4 regions of the Bradyrhizobium sp. USDA 4353 genome follow, and region 4 is predicted to be linked to each of the others. Evidence: predicted binding sites of a transcription regulator. Region 4 holds the regulator's gene; each other region holds the start of a gene.
The links. Region 4 encodes PhoB, which activates phosphate uptake and scavenging genes when phosphate is short. Its sites were predicted from a motif close to TGTCATNNANCTGTCAT; they were not measured.
Positions count from the first base shown of each region.

Region 1: ACVILH_RS24655 (DUF47 domain-containing protein) is a predicted target of PhoB. The motif match lies at 1,464-1,480, and genes of this name have one in related genera.
Region 2: ACVILH_RS06275 (DUF2794 domain-containing protein) is a predicted target of PhoB. The motif match lies at 2,488-2,504, and genes of this name have one in related genera.
Region 3: ACVILH_RS14005 (STN domain-containing protein) is a predicted target of PhoB. The motif match lies at 2,500-2,516, and genes of this name have one in related genera.

Region 1 covers NZ_JBSSGB010000001.1:5,446,234-5,450,441, reverse strand. Annotated here, with positions in the region: gene ACVILH_RS24660 (anion permease) at 1-763, opposite strand, end outside; gene ACVILH_RS24655 (DUF47 domain-containing protein) at 778-1,422, opposite strand; gene ACVILH_RS24650 (branched-chain amino acid ABC transporter permease) at 1,565-2,533, opposite strand; gene ACVILH_RS24645 (branched-chain amino acid ABC transporter permease) at 2,535-3,398, opposite strand; gene ACVILH_RS24640 (ABC transporter substrate-binding protein) at 3,477-4,208, opposite strand, start outside.
Region 2 covers NZ_JBSSGB010000001.1:1,416,210-1,420,417, forward strand. Annotated here, with positions in the region: gene ACVILH_RS06260 (ABC transporter permease) at 1-38, shown strand, start outside; gene ACVILH_RS06265 (Bax inhibitor-1/YccA family protein) at 331-1,122, shown strand; gene ACVILH_RS06270 (N-acetyltransferase family protein) at 1,286-1,813, shown strand; gene ACVILH_RS06275 (DUF2794 domain-containing protein) at 2,111-2,476, opposite strand; gene ACVILH_RS06280 (DUF1223 domain-containing protein) at 2,907-3,689, opposite strand; gene acnA (aconitate hydratase AcnA) at 3,879-4,208, opposite strand, start outside.
Region 3 covers NZ_JBSSGB010000001.1:3,172,491-3,176,698, forward strand. Annotated here, with positions in the region: gene ACVILH_RS13995 (DUF47 family protein) at 1-828, shown strand, start outside; gene ACVILH_RS14000 (PEP/pyruvate-binding domain-containing protein) at 840-2,453, shown strand; gene ACVILH_RS14005 (STN domain-containing protein) at 2,608-3,168, shown strand; gene ACVILH_RS14010 (filamentous haemagglutinin family protein) at 3,294-4,208, shown strand, end outside.
Region 4 covers NZ_JBSSGB010000001.1:3,363,698-3,367,905, forward strand. Annotated here, with positions in the region: gene pstA (phosphate ABC transporter permease PstA) at 1-104, shown strand, start outside; gene pstB (phosphate ABC transporter ATP-binding protein PstB) at 101-922, shown strand; gene phoU (phosphate signaling complex protein PhoU) at 954-1,670, shown strand; gene phoB (phosphate regulon transcriptional regulator PhoB) at 1,687-2,394, shown strand; gene ACVILH_RS14790 (trypsin-like serine protease) at 2,536-3,852, shown strand; gene ACVILH_RS14795 (HoxN/HupN/NixA family nickel/cobalt transporter) at 4,035-4,208, shown strand, end outside.

The sequences.
Region 1 (4,208 bases), 2.1 Mb from region 4:
TCGGGTTCAGCTTGGTGATGCGCAGGCCCATGGTGCGGACGATGCGCCAGCCGCCCATCAGGGTGCCCATCGCCATCGCCGCCTGGCACGACAGCACGACCCAGAACGGCACCGTGAAATGCTCGCCGAGATGGCCCTGCGAGTACAGCAGCACCGCGATGATGCCCATCGTCTTCTGCGCGTCATTGCCGCCATGGCCGAGCGAATACAGTGAGGCGGAAGCGAATTGCAGGATGCGGAAGGCGCGATCCACGGCAAAGGGCGTCGAGCGCACCGAGGCCCAGGACACGATCGCAACCAGGATCATCGCGAGGATCAGGCCAACCAGCGGCGACAGCACGATGGCCAGCACGGTCTTCGACAGGCCGCTCCACACCGCGGCAGAGATGCCGGCCTTGGCGACCCCTGCCCCGACCAGACCACCGATCAGCGCGTGCGAGCTCGAGGAGGGAATGCCAGCCGCCCAGGTCACGAGGTTCCAGACAATGGCGCCGACAAGGGCTGCGAAGATCACCTGCGCGTCGACGATCGCCGGGTCGATGATCCCGGTGCCGATGGTCTGCGCGACATGCAGGCCGAACACGCCGAAGGCAACGAAATTGAAGAACGCGGCCCAGAACACGGCGTATTGCGGCCGCAGCACGCGGGTCGAGACGATGGTCGCGATCGAATTGGCGGCATCGTGCAGGCCGTTCAGGAAGTCGAAGGCGAGCGCGACGGCGATGAGGCAGACCAGGATGGGCAGGCCGAGTTGAGCGTCCACGGCGCGGCCCTACCCTAGACCTGTTCGATCATGATCGAATTGATCTCGTTGGCGACGTCGTCGAAGCGGTCTGCGACCTTCTCGAGGTGATCGTAGATCTCGGCGCCGACGATGAAGTCCATCGTGTTGGCGTTGCGGTGCTTGAGGAACAGCTCCTTGAGCCCGATGTCGTGGAGGTCGTCGACGCGGCCCTCGAGCTTGGTCATCTCCTCGGTAATCGCGGTGATCATCGGCACGTTCTGGCCGATCGCCTGCAGCAGCGGCAGCGCCTTCCCGATCAGGTTGGCGCAGTCGACCAAGAGAGTGCCCATCTCGCGCATCGTCGGCTCGAACTCCTTGACCTCGAACAGCACCACCGCCTTGGCGGTCTGCTGCATCTGATCGATGGCATCGTCCATCGAGGTGATCAGGTTCTTGATGTCACCGCGGTCGAACGGGGTGATGAAGGTGCGGCGGACGGCGGTCAGCACCTCGCGCGTGATGTTGTCAGCGTCGTTCTCGAACTGGCTGACGCGCTGGCAATGGGTCAACACGTCGTCGCCGCCCTTCAGCATATCCACAAGCGCATGCGCGCCCTGGATCACCACCTTGTTGTGGCGGGCGAACAAATCGAAAAACCGCTCCTCCTTGGGGAGGACGGCGCGGAACCAGTTGAGCATGGGACGAGATCCATCCATTCCGAAACAGGCCAGGGCTGGCCCGTCACAGAAGTGTCATACTCCGGATCACGCCGCAGAAGAAGCGGAGGACGGCTGATCCACCGCATTCTGCCCTTTTGATAACCTTCGTTAGATCAACGGCTTAGAGTGACCGCTTCAACAGATGGGCGATTTCGCCGATCACCCCGCGGCGGAAGGTGAGCACGCAGGCGACGAAGATCACGCCCTGGATGACGGTCACCCACTGCCCGAACCCGGCCAGATATTGCTGCATGCCCACGATGACGAAGGCCCCGACCACCGGTCCAAACACCGTGCCGAGCCCGCCGACCAGCGTCATCAGCACGATCTGTCCCGACATCGCCACCTCGACATCGGTCAGCGACGCATTCTGGGCGACAAAGACCTTCAGCGCTCCGGCAAGACCCGCCAAGGTCCCGGACAGGATGAACGCCAGCAGCTTGTAGTGATCAGTCTTGTAGCCGAGCGAGATCGCCCGCTGCTCATTCTCTCGGATCGATTTCAGCACCTCGCCGAATGGCGAGTTGATGGTGCGGAAGATCATGAGGAAGCCGGCAAGGAAACCGGCGAGCACGACATAATAGAGCACCGTCGGCTTGGACAGGTCGAGGACGCCGAACATGCGGCCCTGAGGAATGCCCTGGATTCCGTCCTCGCCATGCGTGAAAGGCGCCTGCAGATAGATGAAATAGAGCAACTGCGAGAGCGCCAGCGTGATCATGGCGAAATAGATGCCCTGGCGGCGGATCGAGATGTAGCCGGTGATCACCGACAGCACGAACGATCCGGCGACGCCGGTGAGGATGCCGAGCTCCGGCGGCAGCCCCCAGACCTTCAGCGCATGGGCGCTGCAATAGCCGGCCGTGCCGAGGAACATCGCGTGGCCGAAAGACAGCAGGCCACCATAGCCGATCAGAAGGTTGAAGGCGCAGGCGAGAAGCGCAAAGCACAGCGCCTGCATGACGAAGAACGGGTACAGCCCGGTGAACGGCACGATGGCGAGCAGCGCCGCCATGATGACGAACACGATCATCTCGTCGCGCATCGCGCGCGGGGTGATCGGCTGGGTGTCGTCGGTGATCGATGTCATGTCAGGCCGCCCGTCCGGTCAGACCCGTCGGCTTCACCAGCAGCACCAGGACCATCAGAACGAAGACCACGGTGTTGGAAGCCTCGGGATAGAAATATTTGGTCAGTCCCTCGATCACCCCGAGCGCAAAGCCGGTGATGATCGAGCCCATGATCGAGCCCATGCCGCCGATCACGACGACCGCGAACACGACGATGATGATGTTCTCGCCCATCAAGGGACGGACCTGGTTGATCGGCGCCGACAACACCCCGGCCAGCGCGGCAAGCCCGACGCCGAGGCCATAGGTCAATGTGATCATGCGCGGCACGTTGATGCCGAACGCCCGCACCAAGGTCGGGTTCTCGGTCGCGGCGCGCAGATAGGCGCCGAGCCGCGTCCGCTCGATCAGGAACCAAGTGGCGAGGCAGATCACGAGCGAGAAGATCACCACCCAGCCGCGGTAGACGGGTAAGAACATGAAGCCGAGATTGATGCCGCCGCGCAACTGTTCGGGAATGGCATAAGGCAGGCCCGACGAGCCGAAGAAGTTCTGGAACACGCCCTGGATGATCAGGGCCAGTCCGAAGGTCAGCAGCAGCCCGTAGAGGTGATCGAGCCCGGCGAGCCATTGCAGCATGGTGCGTTCGAGCACCATGCCGAAGGCGCCGACGATGATCGGCGCGAGCAAGAGCGCCAGCCAGTAGTTGATGCCGCCGATATTCAGCAGGAAATAGGCGCAGAACGCGCCCATCATGTAGAGCGCGCCATGCGCGAAATTGATGATGTTGAGCATGCCGAAGATGACGGCAAGCCCGAGACTGAGCAGCGCGTAGAACGAGCCGTTGATCAGTCCGACCAGGAGCTGTGCGTAGAGAGCCTGCATCGTCTTGTTCTGTTTCTCTCGGCGTTTCCTTGAGGACAGCAGCGCCCCGGCGGCCTCGGCCACCGGGGCGGCAGCGGCTTACTTCTTCAACAGCGCGCATGCGCTCTTGTCGAGCGGCGTGAAGGCCTGATCGCCCGGCACCGAGCCGACCAGCTTGTACAGATCCCACGGGCCCTTCGATTCCGACGGCTTCTTGACCTCGAACAGATAGGCGGTGTGGATGGTGCGGCCGTTGGGCTGGATCTCGCCCTTGCCGAACAGCGCATCCTCGGTCGGCATCGACTTCATCTTGTCCACGACCTTGACGCCGTCATGCGGGTTCTCGCCGAGCGCCTCCAGCGCCTTGAAGTAATGCATCAGGCCAGCATAGACGCCGGCCTGCACCATGGTCGGCGGCGCGCCGTTCTTCATGCGCTTGGAGAAGCGCGCCGAGAAGGCGCGGGTCTGGTCGTTCATGTCCCAGTAGAACGTCTCGGTGAAGTTGAGGCCCTGCGCGATGTCGAGCCCGATCGACTTGACGTCGGTCAGGAACAAGAGCAGCGCGGCGAGCTTCTGGCCCCCCTTGGTGATGCCGAACTCGGCCGCCTGCTTGATCGAGTTGGTGGTGTCGCCGCCGGCATTGGCGAGGCCGATGACCTTGGCGCCCGACGACTGCGCCTGGAGCAGGAAGGACGAGAAGTCCGAGGTGTTGAGCGGATGCTTGACGCCGCCGATCACCTTGCCGCCATTGGCGGTGACCACTGCCGTCGTGTCGCGCTCCAGCGCGGCGCCGAAGGCGTAGTCCGCGGTCAGGAAGAACCAGCTCGTGCC
Region 2 (4,208 bases), 1.9 Mb from region 4:
TGAACCAGAAGCCGGCAACGGTTCTGAGGAACCTTTGACGCGCTGACATTTGAGCTATTGTGCGGTCATGCCGCACGGTTAACGGGTTTTTCACGGCCCAAACGCGCGCGGAGCGACATTCAGCCGCGCGTGGAAGCTTGCACCAAATATGCTAGTTTCCCATTTAAGGATGGGCTCAGAAAGCTGCCAAAGAGCTCTGCGAAAAGATGGCGAATTTGCCGATGACGCAAATTTAATATCGATGGCAGCGTTGATGAGATAGGGTTTTTCGAGAACCGGCCAAGGGTCCTGCCAGGACCGGGCTGCCGGGCAACCAACGGGAATTCGACCATGTCGGACCTAGACCGCAACTATGCTTCACCCTTTGGCCGGGTGGCCGGGCGCGCCGATGCCGCGACCGTCGACGCCGGTCTGCGCGCCTACATGCTGCGCATCTACAACTACATGAGCATCGGCCTGGCCATCACCGGCCTCGCGGCGCTCGGCGTCTACATGGCGTCGGTGACCGGCGATCCGGCAGCCGGCGTGTTCAAGTTCGGCAACGCCTATCTGACGCAGTTCGGCTACGCGATGTTCGTGAGCCCGCTGAAGTGGCTGTTCATCCTGGCCCCCTTGGTCATGGTGTTCGCGATCTCGGCCGGCATCAACCGCCTGGCGCCGTCGACCGCGCAGATCCTGTTCTGGGTGTTCTCGGCCTTGATGGGCATCTCGCTGTCGTCGATCTTCCTGGTGTACACCCACACCTCGATCGTGCGGGTGTTCTTCATCACCGCGGCGACCTTCGGTGCGCTCAGCCTGTACGGCTACACGACCAAGCGTGACATGACGGGCATGGGCTCGTTCCTGTTCATGGGCCTGATCGGCATCGTGCTGGCGAGCCTCGTGAACCTGTTCCTGGCGAGCTCGATGCTGCAGTTCATCGTCTCGGTGATCGGCGTGTTCGTGTTCGCCGGCCTGACCGCCTGGGATACGCAGCGCCTGAAGAACGAGTACATCTACGGCTACGCCTCCGCGGGCGGCGACATCGCCGAGCGCGCAGCGATCACCGGCGCCCTGTCGCTGTACCTGAACTTCATCAACCTGTTCACGCTGCTCTTGCAGTTGCTGGGACAGCGCGACTGATCTGATCGCTCCGACGAGCGACCTTCGAAGCCCCGGCCTCAGTGCCGGGGCTTTTCTTTTGTGCCGCACGCCGTCTGGGGCGACCGGTTGATCTCCCGTTCTGCGAACGGCAGCCATGCCCCGCGCAGGTTGAACCGCTTTCGCGCGCTGGTATGGTCTGGCCATGCCCAGCATCGAAATTCGCCCGACCACCGAGGCCGACCTTCCCGCCATCACCGCGATCTACGGCCAGGCCGTGCGCGAAGGCACGGCCACCTTCGAGCTCGATCCGCCGGATCTCGCGGAGATGACCCGGCGCTTCCGGGCGCTGACCGACGGCGGCTTCCCTTATTTCGCCGCCGTGCTGGATGGCGAGGTGGTGGGCTATGCCTATGCAGGGCCGTACCGGCCGCGGCCCGCTTATCGCTTCACCGTCGAGAACTCCGTCTATCTCGCGCCCGCCAGCCAACGCCGCGGCATCGGCATGCGCTTGATGCGGGCGTTGATCGCGGCGTGTGAGGAACGCGGTTTTCGCCAGATGATCGCGGTGATCGGCGACTCCGCCAATGCCGGCTCGGTCGGACTGCACACCGCCTGCGGCTTCCAGATGATCGGCACCCATCCGAGCGTCGGCCTGAAGTTCGGCCGCTGGCTCGATACGGTCATGATGCAACGGCCGCTCGGAAGCGGCAGCAGCGACGTCCCGGCCTGAGCACCGCTGAGGACCAGATCAGAGCGCGCTCTGATCCCGTGGAAGCGCCTCCGCCGCTGCTCTGCGCGGATTGTCGCAACTTTTCCGATGATGACGACCACGGGCGCCACGATCTCAGTCTCACCCTCCCCTGGAGGGGGAGGGTCGATCGCACGCGAAGCGGGCGAGCGGGGTGGGGTGAAGCCGCGAAAACCGGTTCGAGCGGAGAGATCACCCCACCCCGGCTCACATGCGCTTCGCGCATCTGAGCCGACCCTCCCCCTCAAGGGGAGGGTGACAGCGGGGTCGCCTCGTGCGTCAGACCAGCGCCGGCTTCGGCGCGATCGCGAGCAGCACGCGCTCCAGCTCATGGCCGCGGCGCAGGATCAGGCCGGTCGCCGAGATCACGCTGTACATGCCCTGCTTGCGCGCCAGCCGCGGATCCTTCTCGATCCGGTAGAGCGGCACCTCGGAGGCGCGGCGGAAGACAGAGAACACCGCGCGGTCGCGCAGGAAGTCGATCGAGTAGTCGCGCCACTCGCCGTCGGCGACCATGCGGCCGTAGAGATTGAGGATGCGGTTCAGCTCGAGACGGTCGAACGTCACCCGGGTCGGCGCTGCGGCCGCGTTGCGCGCCGCCGCGCGGTTCTCGCTGGGATCGGCATCCTCCGGCGTGAGGTTCATGAGCGTCCTCCTGTCATCTGTGTGACATGATCGCGCCAACCGGCGTCAGCCGCAAGGGGCGGTTTTCATGACCGAACTTGGCAGCTTCGTAGAGATGCGCGAGTTCCGCGAACACGCAAGCGTCACGGGATCGTTAGCAGAATCATAATCGCGCCGCCTTTCCGCCCAGGGACTGCCCCCGGCCTTAGGCATAAGATTCGTGTGCGTTGGCCCGGTCCTTTCGGTTCCGGATTCCTCAGCCCCCAGCCCCCCGGGGTCGTCAGGATCGGGTCTATTCACAAGTAATGGCAAAGGGCCAACGCAAGTTGGTCCTTTTGCTTTTTGGGCGGGAGCTCGCGCGACGATGTTGCGACGCGCGTCAGCCCTGAAGCTGGACGCGTCGCGCCGTCGATCAAGCCATCTTGAATTTGAAGATGAGGGGCGAAAGGGCTCAGCGCTCGGGAGCGCGGCTCGCCGCCGACGTCCGGGTGAGCAACGGCAGATCCGAGCGAGCCGCGCCGAGCATCAGGCCGGGCCGGTCGCGGCTGCCGTCCTGCACATAGACGACGGCGCCATCGACGCCCTCACGGGCGATCTTCTCGAGCGGGACGCTCCAGCTTGCCGACGCCCCAGTCCAGTCGCCCAGCTTCATCAGACTGCGGACGACATTGTAGTAGGTCAGCTCCCGGCCGCCATTCTCGCCGCGCGCGACCTGGATCGGAACGACGCGCGCGATCGAGCAGACCCAGACCTCGCCATGCTTACGGGCCGCATGCTCATCGGCGGCAGCGACCGACACGGTCAGCTCCTGGCCTTCGATCGACAGGCGGACCGGCACCGACATCACGGCGCCGCCGCGGCCTGTATCCTCGATCGCCCCTTCGATCGCCTCGCGATCGCTGCCGATCACATGCACCGCGCCATTGACCACGGCCTGCGGGGTGTAGACCTCGCGATCGCCGCGGGCCCGTGAATAAGCGCGCTGCCGGGCCGTGAAGCGCGAATCCGCCAACGTGTCCTTCCAGCCGAGATAGTCCCAATAATCGATCGGCAGGGACAGGGTGATCACGGAGGGATCGTGTGAGAGGTCACCGAGCAGCTTGTCGGCCGGCGGACAGGACGAGCAGCCCTGCGAGGTGAAGAGTTCAATCACCGCACGAGGGTCGGCAGAGGCCGGCCGGACGAAAGCGATGACCGCACAGACACCAAGAGCCGCGCGCGACCACCACGACATCTGTCCACTCATCGCCACTGTCCCGTCTGGACCACCGTCCGCTGCGCTCGCGCGCGTCACCACCTACGCGATGCCGTCCTCTTAGTTAATAAACCGAAAATGCAAAGGAGGCGGCCTCTGTCTTAGGCCGCCTCCTTCATCACCCGCTACTCACTTCAGAGTGAGCCAAACTGTCGCATCCCGCTTTGGTTAAGCGGCGAGCTTGCGCAGCACGTAGTGCAGGATGCCGCCGTTCCGGTAGTAGTCGAGCTCGTCCAGCGTATCGATGCGGCAGAGCAGCGGCACCTGCTGCGACGCACCGTCGGCCGAGACGATCTCCGCGGTCAGCGTCTGGCGCGGCTTGAGATCACCCTGCAGGCCCTTGATGGTGACCTTCTCGTCGCCCTTGAGGCCGAGCGAAGACCACGAGGTGCCCTCCTGGAAGGTGAGCGGAAGCACACCCATGCCGACCAGGTTCGAGCGGTGGATGCGCTCGAAGCTCTGGCAGATCACGGCGCGAACGCCGAGCAGGCGGGTGCC
Region 3 (4,208 bases), 190 kb from region 4:
GCGGCCGTGCGCAGCGCGGCGCCGACGCGTCTCGGCTTCGGCGAGCGGCTGGACCAGGTGCTGGGGCGCGAGGCCGCGATCAGCTTCCTCAAGGCCTGCCTGCAGATCTCGACCGAGGCGCTGCTGGAGGGACAGTCGTCGCGGCTCGCGCGCGACCGGATCGGTGCCGATCTCGTCAGACATCTCGACCGCGTCGACAGCGCCTTGCTCGCGATGGTGCTTCGCCAGATCGGTCTGGCGCGCGACGTCGCCGCGCTGGTCCAGCAATCGCTGGCGATGACCGAACCTGATCCGGCGGCCGTCAAGCAGCTCGCGGAGCGCGCCGGCCGGATCGAGCAGAAGGCCGACAGGATCGCGATCGAGGCGCGTGCGGAGATCACCCGGCTCAATGCGCGCGCGGTGATCGGCGATCTGGTCGACCGGGTCGAGCAGGCGATCGATGAGCTGGAGCAGGCGGCGTTCATCGCGTCGCTGACGCCAGCCCCGATGAAGCCCGAGATCAGCTCCGCGCTGCAGGCGCTCGCCGCTGTCGGCGTGACCGCGACCGAGCATGCCGCGGCCGGCCTCGCCGCCGCCGCCGAGGTTCAGGAGGGGCGCCGCGCGGATTCCGAGGATGCGTTGGCGGCGGTCGCCCGGCTGATGGATGCGGAGCATCAGGCGGATGCGCGGGAGCGCGAGATCACGACGCTGGTGTTTTCCGGCGGCCTCGACGTGACCGCATCGCTGGCCGCGCTGGAGCTCGCGCGCGCGATCGAGCGCGCCACCGACTGCCTGGCGAGCTTCGGCCATCTGCTGCGGCGCTATACGATGAGTGACCTCTCGGCGTGAGGAATGATGCAATGACGATCGTACGGATTGGCGATGGCCGGCGTGAGCTGCCCGGCGCCGAACAGGTCGGAGCGAAGGCGGCCAACCTCGCCCGGATGGCCGCGCTGGATCTGCCGGTGCCGCCCGCCTTCGTGCTGCCGGTGCAGCTCTGCGCCGATGTCGTTGCGGGTAAGAGTCAGGCCACGCGTCAGCTCGTCGACGGCTTGAAGGAGGGCATCGCCTTCCTGGAGCAGGCGACGGGAAAATCGTTCGGCTGCTCGCGCAATCCGCTGTTGGTTTCGGTCAGGTCCGGCGCGGCGCGGTCGATGCCCGGCATGCTCGACACCGTCCTGAATGTCGGCTGCACGTCGCGCGCCGTGCGCGGCCTCGTGCGCGCGACCGGACGGCCACGGCTGGCCTGGGACTGCCGCCGGCGCCTGCTCGAGAGCTATGCCGAGACGGTGCTCGGGATCGATCCCGGGCCGCTGGCGGAGCGGTTGACTCAGATGATCGCGGCAGAAGACGCGGCGAATGAGCGCGAGCTCGACAGCGAGGCGCTGGAGCGGCTGGCGTCCGAGGAGCGGCGGCTGCTGGAGGATTCCGACGATGACGGCTGGCTGGAGGACGCCGCGGTCCAGTTGGAGCGCTCGGCGCGGGCGGTCTATCGCTCCTGGACCAGCGAGCGGGCGCGGACCTATCGACGGCTCCAGGGACTGGAGGATCTCAAGGGCACGGCGGTGACGGTGCAGGCCATGGTGTTCGGCAATGGTGGCACCTCGTCGGGCGCGGGCGTTGCATTCTCGCGCGATCCGTCGACGGGCGCGGACACGCCGGTCATCGACGTGCTGTTCGACTCGCAGGGCGAGGACGTGGTGTCTGGCCGGAGGACGCCGGAGACCGAGGCGGCATTGTCACGGACGCTGCCGGAGGTCGCGCAGCAATTGCGCGCGACATTGAAGCGGCTGGAAGGCGAGTTCCGCGACGTCCAGGACATCGAGTTCACCATCGAGGAAGGCCGCCTGTGGATCCTGCAGACGCGCGCCGCCAAGCGCACGCCGCGCGCCGCGCTGCGCATTGCGGTCGATCTGGTGCATGAGCAATTGATCACGCCGCAGCAGGCGCTCGAGCGGATCGCGGGCGTCGATGTCGACGCGCTGACGGAGACCTCGCTCATGGCGACCGGGCAGCCGGCGGCGGTCGGGGTCGCGGCCTCCGGCGGCGTCGCGACGGGGCGGGCGGTCTTTGACAGCGCGTCCGCGGAACGGCTGGCGGCATCCGGTGATCCGGTGATCCTGATCCGTCATGACACCAGCACGGCCGATATCGCCGGCTTTGCCGCGGCAGCGGGGATCGTCACGGCCGTCGGGGCTCGCACCGCGCACGCCTCTCTCGTCGCCCGCCAGATGGGCAAGCCCTGCGTCGTCGGATGTGCTGCGATCCGGATCGACGGCGAGGCGCCCTTGGCGCGGATCGGCGACGCCGTGATTTCGCCGGGCGACTGGATCACGATCGACGGCAATGCCGGCTCCATGTATCTGGGACGCGGCGACATCGTTGCGCGGCGGCCGGACGCCGAGCTTGCGGAGCTGTCGACATGGCGCTCGCTGCACGCCGTCGATGTTGCAGGCGTCGCGCCGGCCGCGTGAGAATTAACGTGGGGGCAGGATGAGCGCGATGCGTCGGACGGCTTCGTGGCATCTCGTTGTCGCTGCGCTCGCTCTCCTCGCCGGCGCGGCAAGTCACGCCGGTGAAGCCACAGGCGATGAGCAGCCGCGCCTGTTCTCGATCCCGGCGCAGCCCTTGGCCACGGCGTTGCAGGCCTTCGGCCAATTGGCCGGGGTTCAATTGCTGTATGAAAGCAAGTCCGCCGAAGGCCGGCAATCCGCCGCGGTGGAGGGCCGCTATACCGCGCATGACGCGTTGATCAGGCTGCTGGCGGGGACCGATCTCAAGGTGCAGTACAGTCGCCCCGGCGCGGTGACGCTGACGCTCGATGCGCCCCAGCGTGTGGAGGGCGCCGCGCCGCGCTTCGGCTCCGACCTGTCGCTAGGCACGATGCACGTCCAGGGCGGAAGTTCGCCATCGGCACCGTCACAGGAGTTCAGCGACTCCGTGCGGATCGACGTCCATAACGCGCTGCGCAACAACCCCAGGACGCGCGACGGCAATTATCGCGCCGTCGTGAATCTGTGGATCAATTCCGAGCGCACTATCGACCAGGTCATGGTGGCGAGCACGACGGGGGATCCCGCGCGCGACACGGCCCTGGTTGCGGCGCTGCGCGGCCTCATGATCAGCCGTCCCCAGCCGCCGGGCATGGCGCAGCCGGTGCGGATCGGGGTCAGCGTGAGGACGCACTGACGACCGGGATCAACCGCCTGCCGAAACTCTTTCAGTCCCGGCCCCGATCGATCGTCTGTTCAGCAGTGAGCCCAGCCGCGACCGGCGGGCGAGCGCGACGATCACGGTGACGTCAGGAGCGGACGATGGCGCAGGGCAGGTCAACGCAGGCGAAGCGCGCTGCAACGGCGGCGCTGCGTCGGCGGCGTGTTGCGCGTTCGCCGATCGAGACCACGCCATCCTGGTCCGCTCCGCTGCAAGCCACGCCAGCGGCTCCGTCCCGTTTCCGCCGGCTGCTCTGGCTCGGCTGCGTGAGCGCCGTCGCGCTGCTCGTAACCGGCGCGGTCGTTCAGGCCCGTCCGCTTGGTGCGACGGGGGCGGCGTCGGCGGCCGCGGCGGCGAGTGCTGCGGCCTCGGCGGCCTCGCAGCAGGCCGCCACGATCGCCAAGCAGTCGCAGGATGCCATGACTCGGGCGGCGGCGGTGCTCAAGGCGATGCAGGCGGCCCAGGCGGCCGCGCGCAACGCCGCGATGGCCGGTGTGTCGACCAGCCTCGGCAACGGCCTGCCGGCGGTGACCGATGGCCTGTCGCCCGGCGGGCTCGTCGTCGATCCGCGCGTCACCAACGCGTCGCAGGCCGGAGCTGCGACCAATCTGTGGACCGGCGCCGATCAGCCGGTGCAGTCGAGCGCGAGCAACGGGCGGACGACCGTCACGATCAACCAGACCGCGCCCCAGGCCATCATGACCTGGTATCAGTTCAATGTCGGGAAAAACACCACGCTGGTCTACAACCAGCAGGGCAATCCCGGCTGGATCGCGCTGAACCGCGTCGATGCGACCGGCAGGCCGAGCCAGATCCTCGGCAACATCAAGGCCGACGGCACCGTCCTGCTGATCAATCCGAACGGCATCATCTTCGGCGGCGGCAGCCAGGTGAATGTCGGCTCGCTGATCGCGACCACCAACGACATTGCCGGAACCTCCGCTGCGGCGGCCGCCTCGGTCTTCTCCGGCACGAGCCCGAGCTACACCCCGCAGAGCGTCACCGCGAACGGCACG
Region 4 (4,208 bases):
ACTGGAAACAGCTGGCCTGGAGCGGCGCCCTTCTGATCACATTGACCGTGCTGGCCCTGAACATCGGCGCGCGCATCCTCGGCGCCGAGAGGAGCTCGAAATGACCGACATGTCCGTATCCGTGAGCAGCCCGACGGCCGCCATTCCTCCGAAGTCGCTGCCGGAGGCGCCGGCCAAGGTGACCGCCCGCAACCTGAACTTCTACTATGGCGATCACCACGCGCTGAAGAACATCAATCTGTCGCTCGGCACCAACCGCGTCACGGCCTTCATCGGCCCGTCCGGTTGCGGCAAGTCCACGCTGCTGCGCATCTTCAACCGGATGTACGATCTCTATCCGGGCCAGCGCGCGGTCGGCCAGCTGATGCTGGACAACACCAACATCCTCGACCCCAAGCTCGATCTCAATCTGCTGCGCGCCCGAGTCGGCATGGTGTTCCAGAAGCCGACGCCGTTCCCGATGACCATCTACGAGAACATCGCCTTCGGCATCCGGCTCTATGAGAAGATCTCGAAGTCCGAGATGGACGACCGCGTCGAGAAGGCGCTGCGCGGCGGCGCGCTGTGGAACGAGGTCAAGGACAAGCTCAACGCCTCCGGCCTGTCGCTCTCGGGCGGCCAGCAGCAGCGCCTGTGCATCGCCCGCACGGTGGCGGTGCGCCCCGAGGTGATCCTGTTCGACGAGCCGTGCTCGGCGCTCGATCCGATCTCGACCGCCAAGGTCGAGGAGCTGATCCAGGAGCTCGCGGAGAGCTACACGATCGCGATCGTGACGCATAACATGCAGCAGGCGGCGCGCGTCTCCGACAAGACCGCCTTCATGTATCTCGGCGAGTTGATCGAGTTCGACGACACCAGCAAGATCTTCACCTCGCCGAGCGATCGGCGGACTCAGGATTACATCACCGGCCGGTTCGGCTGACGCCGACAGCATTGCCTTTCAGGAGATCATCATGGCCAGTGAACATACCGCCAAGGCGTTCGACAGCGATCTGCAGGATCTGACCCGCCTGGTGTCCGAGATGGGCGGGCTCGCCGAGCGGCTGATCGTCGACTCCGTCGATGCGCTGGTGCGGCGCGACGTGGCGCTGGGCCAGAAGGTGGTCGCCGGCGACGCCGAGGTCGACAAGCTGCAACGCATCATCGAGGAGCGTGCGGTGCTGACGATCGCCCGCCGCCAGCCGATGGCCGTCGATTTGCGCGAGATCGTCGGCGCCATGCGCGTCGCCACAGATCTGGAGCGCATCGGCGACCTCGCCAAGAACATCGGCAAGCGCGTCGCGGCGCTCGAGAGCGACTTCCATCCGCTCAAGCTGATCCGCGGCCTGGAGCACATGACCGACCTCGTTCAGTCGCAGGTCAAGACCGTGCTCGACGCCTATGCGGCGCATGACCTGCCGGCGGCGATGACGGTGTGGAAGGGCGACGAGGAGGTCGATGCCATCTGCACCTCGCTGTTCCGCGAGCTCCTGACCTACATGATGGAAGACCCGCGCAACATCTCGTTCTGCATCCATTTGATGTTCTGCGCCAAGAACATCGAGCGGATCGGCGACCATGCCACCAACATCGCCGAGACCGTGTTCTATATGATCGAGGGCCAGCAGATCATGGACAAGCGCCCGAAGGGCGACATGACCAGCTTCGCGACCACGATCCCCGGCAACTAAGAAAGACGATTGAGACATGGGCGCGCGAATTCTGGTGGTTGAGGACGAGGAGGCGCTGACGACGCTCCTTCGCTACAACCTCGAAGCCGAAGGCTACGAAGTCGAGACCGTGGCGCGCGGCGACGAGGCCGACACGCGGCTCAAGGAGCGCGTGCCGGATCTCGTCGTGCTCGACTGGATGCTGCCGGGACTGTCCGGCATCGAGCTGTGCCGGCGCCTGCGGGCACGGACCGAGACCCGGCAGCTGCCGATCATCATGCTGACGGCGCGCGGCGAGGAGAGCGAGCGCGTGCGCGGCCTCGCGACCGGCGCCGACGACTACATCGTCAAGCCGTTCTCGGTGCCGGAGCTCTTGGCGCGCGTGAAGGGCCTGCTGCGGCGCGCGAGCCCGGAGCGGCTGGCGACCGTGTTGTCCTATGGCGACATCGAGCTCGACCGCGAGAAGCGCCGCGTGGCGCGCTCGGGCCGGCCGATCGATCTTGGCCCGACCGAGTACCGGCTGCTCGAATTCTTCCTGGAGCATCCCGGCCGCGTCTTCAGCCGCGAGCAGCTGCTCGACAGCGTCTGGGGCCGCGACATCTATATCGACGAGCGCACCGTCGACGTGCATATCGGCCGCCTGCGCAAGCTGCTCAATCCCGGCCGCGAGCAGGATCCGATCCGCACCGTGCGCGGCGCGGGCTATGCGCTCGATGATCGCTTCGCCAAGTCGGAGCAGGCCTGAGGGATAAACGGGCTTGCGGGTGGAGCGGGGGTGATACCCGAGCGGCTCGGATTAAGGACAAAGCGGTCCGCTTTCCGCCACGCCGCCGCCGTCTTGATCGTGCCTGCTGAGCAGCCGATGTTTCGGTCTCAGCGGACGCCCTTGATCAAGACCCTTCTCATAAGTCTCGCCGTGCTGCTCGGCAGCCTCGCGGGCGCCACGGCCGCCGAGCTCGAGGACGCCGTGACTGCGGCGTCGAACGGACAGGCGGCAGCGGCGTTGCGCCGGTTGCAGCCGCTCGCCAGCAAGGGTGATGCGCGGGCGCAATTCGATCTCGGCTTCATGCAGGCCTTCGGCGTGGGCGTCGCACGCAACCAGGCCGAGGCGCTGGTCTGGTACCGCAAGGCTGCGGATCAGGGGCTCGCCATCGCCCAGCACTATCTCGGCATCGCCTATTTCAACGGCGAGGGCGCGGCCCGTGACCACGGCGAAGCCGCGCGCTGGTTCAACCGCGCTGCCGCGCAGGGCTTTGCCCAGTCGCAATACATGCTCGGCCTGATGATGCTCGATGGCCAGGTCATGTCCCAGGACGTCGTGCAGGGCTATGCTTGGCTGGTGATGGCCGGCCGCAACGGCGTCAGGTCGGCTGGCCGCGAGATCCAGCGTATCAAGCTCAGCGACGCACAGCGGCGTCAAGCCGAGCAGATTATCGCGGCGTGGCGGGCGAAGCCGGAATCGGCCGATGCCGGCATTGCCAATCCGCGCGCCGAGCAGCTTCTCGGGCTCGACCGGCATTTCGGCGACGTCGTCGATCCCACCTCCTGGCCGGCATCGTCGATCGGTGTCGTGACTCAGGCGCAATTCAGCTCGGGAGGCTCGTGCACGGGCACTCTGGTGGCGCCGCGCGTGGTGCTGACGGCGGCGCATTGCGTCTTCAACGGCCTCGCCCAGGTCAGCCCCGGCAACGTCCATTTCCTGGCAGGCCTGAACAAGGGAACCCCTGCCGCATCGTCGGTCGCCGACAAGCTGATCGTGGCGCCCGACTTCATCCCGACCCAGCACGACCAATGGTCGACCGACCGCTCGCCGGCCGATTGGGCGCTGATCATCCTGAAGGATGCGCTGCCCTCGAAGCCGGTGCCGGTGAAGTCGGTCAGCCGCGACGAGCTCGCGGCCGCGACCAAGGCCGGCACGATCTCGGAGATCGGCTATGGCCAGGAGCGGCGCTATTCGCCGACCGGGCAAAGGAATTGCAGCGCCGGCATGACCCGGGACGGCCGTCTGCTGACCGTGCATTGCCTCGCCAATTTCGGCTATTCGGGCTCGCCGATCCTGGCCGAGATCAACGGCGAGCCGGCCGTGGTCGGCATCTTCTCGGCGTTCCACGAGGAGACCCGCCTGATGTTCGCCGCGCCCGCCAGCCAGTTCGAGGCTGCGGTGCGGCGCGAGATCGCGGCGCACAGCGCCTCGGCGCGGTGAAGCGCAGGCAGGAAGAGAGTTGGTCGTCGGCTGGTCAATGTTTGAGCTTGACCGGATAGCCGGTTGCCAAGCGAGGAGATCAATCCGGGTTCGACCAGGCCGCGAGGATTGATTCGAGCGGGATTTGCGCGCGGGAGCGCGAGGCTTGCCTTTTGGCGCGGGTCTTGCTCTCCTGTCCGAGTATGACGATTTTGCCAATTGATCATCCTCGGCCCGCCGCCGCGCTCGCGGCCCGGCTCCGCACGGACCGCGCGCGCAGCGTGGCGCTCGTGGCCGGCCTCGTGCTCGCCAACGCGCTCGCCTGGGCCTGGGCGTTCGCGCTCTATGCCGACCGGCCCGCCATCGTCGGCACCGCG